2 regions of the Burkholderia aenigmatica genome follow, and region 2 is predicted to be linked to the other one. Evidence: predicted binding sites of a transcription regulator. Region 2 holds the regulator's gene; the other holds the start of a gene.

Region 1 (3,480 bases), on a different replicon from region 2:
GGACCGCAAGCTCTGGTTGCACCCCACGGTATTGCGCGTGCCCGCGGACACCGACTGGTGTGCCGGGCCCGCCACGGACATCGCCAACCGTGCCGGCAATCCGGGCGTGCCCGATCTCTACACGCAGTATCTCGGCAGCCTGGTCGCCGACGGCCAGCACCTCGGCCGGGCACTCCAGGAACAGATCGCGGCCAAGATGGTCGCGCTGGCGATTGCCGAGCGGGACGAAGGCCGCATCGACACCGCGCTCGAGGTCGGCCATTTCTCGGATCGCATGTTGAACAGCGTCGGTTACGACCTCGTCAATGCGGGCCTGAAGATCGATCGTGCGATGGCGATGATCGATGCGCACCTGGCGACGTCACCGAACGACGCGTATGCGCTCGACAGCAAGGGCTGGGCACTGTATCGCCTCGGTCGCAACGACGACGCGCTGACGTGGTTCGACCGGTCGATCGCGATCTTCGCGAAGGACGACGACAGGGACAAGGGTGCGCGCGAAGCCTATGCGAGCGGGCTGACGCACAAGGGTGAAGTGCTGTGGAAGCTGGGCCGAGAAGATGCCGCGCGCGATGCGTTCGCGCAGGCGCGGAAGGTCCAGCCCGAGAACACGGACCTGGCGGAGACGTTGAAGCGGCTGGCGATACCGCTCGGGCAGGATGGCGCGAAGGCGCCGGGTACGGCAAGCGAGTAACCGGCGACGCGAGCGGACAGGCAAGCGGACACATGGCGCGGCAACAGCTGTCGGCAGAAGCGTGGAAAGCGGCTGCCGGCTTAGTCCGGCACCGCCGCCATCACCGGACGAGGCCGACCACGCTCGCTTCCGTCACTCCTCGCCTTTCGCGCCCGGATTGAGCATCACGACGAAGCCCGCCACGCCGACGACCAGCGCGACCGCGCCGCCGCGCAGCGCCATCGCATTGTCGAACAGCAGCCCCGACACGACGGCCATCATCCCCGCGAGCGACATGAACACGGCGATCGCCGCGACGACGATCCGGTACTGGCGACGTATCATCGCGCACCCGCCGCGTTAAGCAGCGGCAGCCGCTGCGTCGTCGTCATCGTCACCGCGGATCAGCAGCACCGGGCACTTCGAGCCGCGCACGAAGCGCTCGGCGACACTGCCGAGCAGCACGCGCCGGATGCCGCGCCGCCCGTGCGTGCCGACCACCGCGAGATCGATCCCGCCTTCCTTCACGTAGCGCTGCAGGCGTTCCGCGATGTCCTCGCCGATGCTCTCGGTCTCGACGAGTTCGGCCTCGCCCTTCGCGCCAGCCAGCGCGATGATCTGCTCCGCTTCGCGCAGCACCTTGCGCCCGTCGTCGCGGATTTCCTCGACCAGCGCGTGCGGGTCGAAACGGCCCGCGTACGTGAACAACACCGACTTGTCCACCACGTACACGACGCTGACGTGCGCGTCGCCTGCCAGCGCAACCTTCACTGCCTCGGCAAGCGCCTGTTTCGACGAAGCGCTGCCGTCGACGGCCACCATGATCTTCTCGTACATGCGAACCTCGCTGGGGTGATTGGCCGCGCGTCTGATCGCGCGCGGCCCTGTCACCATCATCGGCGGATGGCGGGTTCGAATGTTGACGGCGATCAAGTCGCGCCGGCATTCACACTGCGACCGGCCGACGCAGGGCGCCGCCCCGCGCCGGCGGCCTGTGCGTCATCGTGCGTGCGGCGCGCGGTACTTGTACTTGTCGAACCCGCTGGCACGCGACCATGCGCTGGCGACCGCCTCCACGTCCTGTCCCGCGAACGGCAGGACCGTATCGGGCTGGGCGCCGTGACGATAGTTCGGCCCGGTGAATTCGGGGTCCGCCGCGTAGCCGAAGTACGTGTTGCCGCTCCACACGATGTTGGCGTAGCTGCCTTGCGGATTCTTCGTCCGGAAGATCGCGCCGCTGTCCGATGCGTTGTAGAAGCGGTTGCCCGTCACCTGGAACGCGTTCGCATAGCTGAGGTTTTCGACGATCGGCGTGATCAGGCCCGGCGTGCGCGTGATCACGACGTTGTCGCGCACGACGGAATCGGCCGAGCCCGCGGCGGACACGATCCGCCGCTTGTCGTTCAGGCTCAGGTTGTTCTCGACGATCGCACCGGTTTCCTGCGCGACGTGGCCGAGCCCGTCGGAACCGCACCCGCAGAACAGCATCAGCCCGCCGTCGTTGTCGTGGCTGAAGTTCGCGGCCACGCGCGTGTTGCGCGTGCCGAGATCGGCGTCGAACGCCATCCCGTCGCCGGCCTCGATATTGTTCTGCAGCCGCACGCCGTTGACTTCGTTGTAGCGGAACAGCGCATCGTCCGTGTTGATCGCCCAGGCACCGGCGCTGTTGCCCGGCGCCCGCATCCAGATGTCGTACAGGTGATTCGCCTCGACCTGCGGCGCGGTTGCCGTGCGGACGATGATGCCGTCGCCGCCGACGTTGTGGATCAGGTTGTTGCGGAACACGACGCGCGTCATCGGGAAATAGTCGGTCGCTGCCTGCGTGGCCGGATTCGTGAGGTAGGCCGAGTTGCCCTTGTACGGCGGATAGTCGCCGCACGGCGCGCCGCCTTCCCGGCACATCCACGCGGATCGCGTCGACAGCGCCACCGCGTCGACGTTGTAGATCTCGCTGTTCTCGACCGCGATGTCGTCGAAGCCGGTCCGCTTTTCCTTCGTGCCGACGACTTCGTTGTCGCGGGTCACTTCGAACAGCATCCCGCCGGTCGTCTTGTACGACCCGACCGTATTGCCGGCGACGTCTTTCAGATAGCCGCGCACGTGATGCACGTACACGTCGTCGACGTGATAGTGGCTGCCCGTGCCGTAATCTTCCAGCCGCACATACAGCCCGAGGCGCCCGCCGGGCGTCGTCGCATCGTTGGTCAGCTCGAGCGAGCGGATCTCCCAGTACTGGGTGTTGTACAGATAGATGGCCGCACGATTCACGGTGGGATTGTCCGACTTGCACAGCGAGTAGTAGCCGCTGAACCCGCTCGGCGTCTTGTGCTGCTCGGTGATCGACTGGTCGGGATCGGCCGTCGCATCGGTGCAGCCGGCCGCGATGACGGGGCGCGGCGCCTTCGGGTCACCGTATGCGTCAACGACGATGGGCGCGCCGGCCGCGCCGGTGCTGCCCGGCGCGGGCGTAAAGCTGCCGTCGCAGGTCGTGCCGCGCTTGAAGCGCACATGCATGCCGGGCGCGAGCACGATCCGGTTCAGCGTCGCGAGATCGTGAATCGGATTCGCGGCGGAGCCGAGCGTCGCGGGCGAGCCCGTTCCGTTCGCGCCGAGCGAGCAGTCGACGTGCAGCGTGCCGGGCACGTCATCGGCCGTCTTTCCCGCAGCGGGCGCGGCGGCAAGCTGCTGCCCGGCCGCGACGCCGTCCGCCGATTCCCCGCCACCGCATGCTGCGAGCGCGCCGATCAGCGGCGCTGCGACAATCTTCCAGTGTTTCAAAGTCAGTCTCCCGAAATATTGCATTCGTG
Region 2 (3,480 bases):
GAACGGGATTTGCTTCGATCCGGCACGCTTCGCCGCGAGGAGAGCCGCGATGGAAACATCCGGTCAAATCGATCGTTCGCGCCCGCGCAGCATCGAGCTCGACAACGACGACACGCACGACAGTACGGTCGACACCGACGGCAAGAACCGCGAGGCGGCGCGCCTCGCCGGCGGCGGGCCGATCTCGCCCGACGAGATCACGCGCAGCAACGCGTCGCTCGTCAATGCGATGCCGGAAGCCGGCGACGGCTTCGCCGGTTTCGACAGCCGCCCCGGCGGCAATCATCCGGCGTTCGCGCTGCGGGCGGGCTACATGGTGGTCGAGAAAGGCTTCGACGCGCCGCAGCCCATGAGCGATGCGCTGTTCGGCCCCGTCCACCGGATGTACGGCAGCGCGTACTGGCCCGGCCACCAGCGGCGGCCGGAGCGCGTATTCGAGCTGACGTCCGTACCGGGGTAGCGGGCGCGGCGTTTGAATCGATCGTTCGTTTGCGAACCGGCATCGGCCGACGGCCGATGGCCGGGGATCGGCGCGCGCCACTGTGCGCCGACCGCGCACGGGTAACCGCGCGCTGCAACAGCGGACGATTCCGCGCAGCGGCACCGGCGATTTCATGCATGCCGTGAATCGTACCAACGCACATGCGTTGATCGAGGTCATGTCGAAACGGCACGGTTGCGATTGAATGGCGATGGCGGCGATGCGTCCGCGTGACTGTCGCGCCGTGTCGATGCGACCGGCGTGCGCGGCGATGCGGGTGCACGTGCCGCACGTAACACCGATGCTTGCGCACGCCATCCGGTCGACGCTGCGGACGGCGGCGGCGACCACGCTGCACGACACGCGTCACACGGCGCGCGGCGCAGCATGCGCCACGTGCATGGCCGTGCGCCGCAGAAACGGCAGCGGCACCGCCACGCGGCACGGCCGGCACCTCACTGCAAAGTCCCGGTCATTGGTTTACTCTGCCTCGCAGCAGTGTGCATTGCCCCGCCCGATCGGCCATCCGGCCGACTTCGTTTCAACCCGCCACTCGGAGACACTATGTACAAGCGTATTCTGGTTGCCGTCGACGGCAGCGACACGTCCCGCCATGCGTTCGATGCCGCGCTGGCGCTCGCGAAATCGCACGGCGCCGAGCTGCAACCGTTCTACGTGGTCGAGAACGCCGCGATCTACTACAACGTGCCCGGCTACGATCCGTCCGTGCTGCGCGATCAGCTCGTCGCGCAAGGCAACGCACTCGCGAAGGACTTCACGACGCTGATGCAGGCAGCGGGCGTGAAAGGCGAGACGAAGCTGAGCGAAGCGACGTCGCTCAACGACGTATCGTCGCTGATCCTCGACGGCGCGAAAGCGTTCGATGCCGATCTCATCGTGCTCGGCACGCACGGCCGCCGCGGGTTCCGCCGCCTCGTGCTCGGCAGCATCGCCGAGCAATGCGTACGCCACGCCACGCTGCCCGTGCTGCTGATTCCGGCGGCCGCCAACGTCGACGAACCGGCTGCATGAACGGCGTTCGGCATGCGCGGCCGGTCGCGACGTTTTGTCACCCGACAGCCGCAAGTTGCGGTGGGACAATGATTCCGTCGATTCAACGCCGGAGTAAACGATCATGCTGACGCCCGTCGCTACACGTCCCGCCGCCACGCCTCATGCCGGCAGTTGGGCTCCTCGCCAGGCTGCGCACTGCTCGACGTGCGCCATGCGGCATCTGTGCATGCCGCAGGGCCTGGCGCCCGAAGCGCTCAGTCGCCTCGAGTCGGTCATCTGCGCGGCGCGCCCCGTCAAGCGCGGCGAAGCGCTGTTCCGCGAAGGCGACGCATTCGACAACCTATACGCGGTGCGTTCGGGTTCGCTGAAAACCGTCGCGACGCGCCACGACGGCCGCGAGCAGGTCACCGGCCTGCATCTCGCCGGCGAAGCGCTCGGCCTCGACGGCATCTGCGACGACACGCATCCGCGCACCGCGGTCGCGCTGGAAGACAGTTCCGTCTGCGTGATCCCGTACAGCGCGCTCAAGACGCTGTGCTCGGAAGCCGGTTCGATGCAGCTGCGCATGCACAAGCTGATGAGCGAACAGATCGTGCGCGAAACGTCGCAAACGATGCTGCTCGGTTCGCTCAATGCCGAAGAACGCGTCGCCGCGTTCCTGCTCGACGTATCGTCGCGCTACCTGAAGCGCGGTTACTCGCCGTCGGAGTTCAACCTGCGGATGACGCGCGAAGACATCGGCAGCTACCTCGGCATGACGCTCGAAACGGTCAGCCGCACGCTGTCGAAATTCCAGAAGCGCGGCCTGATCGAAATGCAGGGCCGCCACGTCCAGATCGTCGATTTCGACGGCCTGCAGCACCTCTGATGCCACACGGCGCGCCCCTCGCGCGCGCCACCCGCCTCGCCTCACCGATCAGTCGAGAAACAGCGCGGCGCGCGCCTTCAGCGCCGCGCTGAAATCGTCGAGCCAGCCGATCGACAGGCGCCAGCTCTGCCAGTACAGCTCGATGTCGACGGTTCGCCCGCGCGACATGTCGACCAGTTCGCCCGCCGCCAGCTGGCGGTCGACCATCCGGTCCGGACACATTCCCCATCCCAATCCCGTTTCGCACGCACGCAGGTAGCCCGCGACGTGCGGTATCCAGTGCTGCGGCGGATCGAGATCCGCGCGCGTCACGCGCCGGATGAAACGCGCCTGCAGCCCGTCCTTCGGATTGAACATCACGCACGGCGCGCGGCGCAGCGCATCGCGCGTGATGCCCGCGCCGAAGTAGCGCTCGTAAAACGCCGGCGAGCACACCGCGCGATAGCGGATGCGCCCGAGCCGCTCCGACCGGCACCCCTGGATCGGCTCGGCCTGCGCGGTCACGGCGCCCTGCACGCTGCCGTCGCGAATGCGCGACGCCGTGTAATCCTGGTCGTCGATCACGAGGTCGAGCAACGTCTCGCGCTCCGTGCAGAACGGCCCGACCGCGTCGATGAACCACGTCGCGACGCTGTCGTCGTTGACGGCCACACGCAACGTCGGCCACGCGCTCGCGATCTGACCCGGCAGCGCCGGCATCCGGCCCCCCAGCTCGGCCTCGAGCAGTTGCACGCGCTCGGTATGCCGGCACAGCAGCGCCCCTGACGTCGTCGCGACGCACGGCTGCCCGCGCTTGACGAGCACGCTGCCGACCCGTTCCTCCAGCAGCTTCACGCGCTGCGACACCGCCGACGCCGTGACATTCAGCTCCTTGGCTGCCCGCTCGAACGAGCCGTGCCGGATCACGGCCGCGAGGGCATCGAGCAACGCGTAGTCGAGCATTAGATTTCCTTAATCTGCATTAGGTGAATTAGCTTCTCTTATTTTCATGCTGACCGCAGACTAGCGCTACCCGATTCATCCGTCCACTGCTTCTACTGCTTCTACGGCTGTCACTCTCCATGAACTGGCTCGCTTTTTCCCACGGCGCCGCACTCTGCGGATCGCTCATCGTCAC

The links. The regulator FNR, encoded in region 2, switches genes on or off when oxygen is low (the NO sensors DNR and NnrR bind a similar motif). The targets are predictions, from matches to a motif close to TTGATNNNNATCAA.
Region 1: a site for FNR is predicted at 1,593-1,606, ahead of ACN8ZM_RS35730 (universal stress protein). Genes of this name have one in related genera too.

Annotation. Positions count from the first base shown of each region.
Region 1 covers NZ_CP184470.1:737,761-741,240, forward strand. Annotated here, with positions in the region: gene ACN8ZM_RS35720 (hypothetical protein) at 1-694, shown strand, start outside; gene ACN8ZM_RS35725 (DUF2964 family protein) at 827-1,018, opposite strand; gene ACN8ZM_RS35730 (universal stress protein) at 1,034-1,510, opposite strand; gene ACN8ZM_RS35735 (hypothetical protein) at 1,673-3,451, opposite strand; gene ACN8ZM_RS35740 (2-dehydro-3-deoxygalactonokinase) at 3,454-3,480, opposite strand, start outside.
Region 2 covers NZ_CP184469.1:2,993,345-2,996,824, forward strand. Annotated here, with positions in the region: gene ACN8ZM_RS30540 (DUF3005 domain-containing protein) at 50-460, shown strand; gene ACN8ZM_RS30545 (universal stress protein) at 1,046-1,513, shown strand; gene fnr (fumarate/nitrate reduction transcriptional regulator Fnr) at 1,617-2,363, shown strand; gene ACN8ZM_RS30555 (LysR family transcriptional regulator ArgP) at 2,412-3,305, opposite strand; gene ACN8ZM_RS30560 (LysE/ArgO family amino acid transporter) at 3,425-3,480, shown strand, end outside.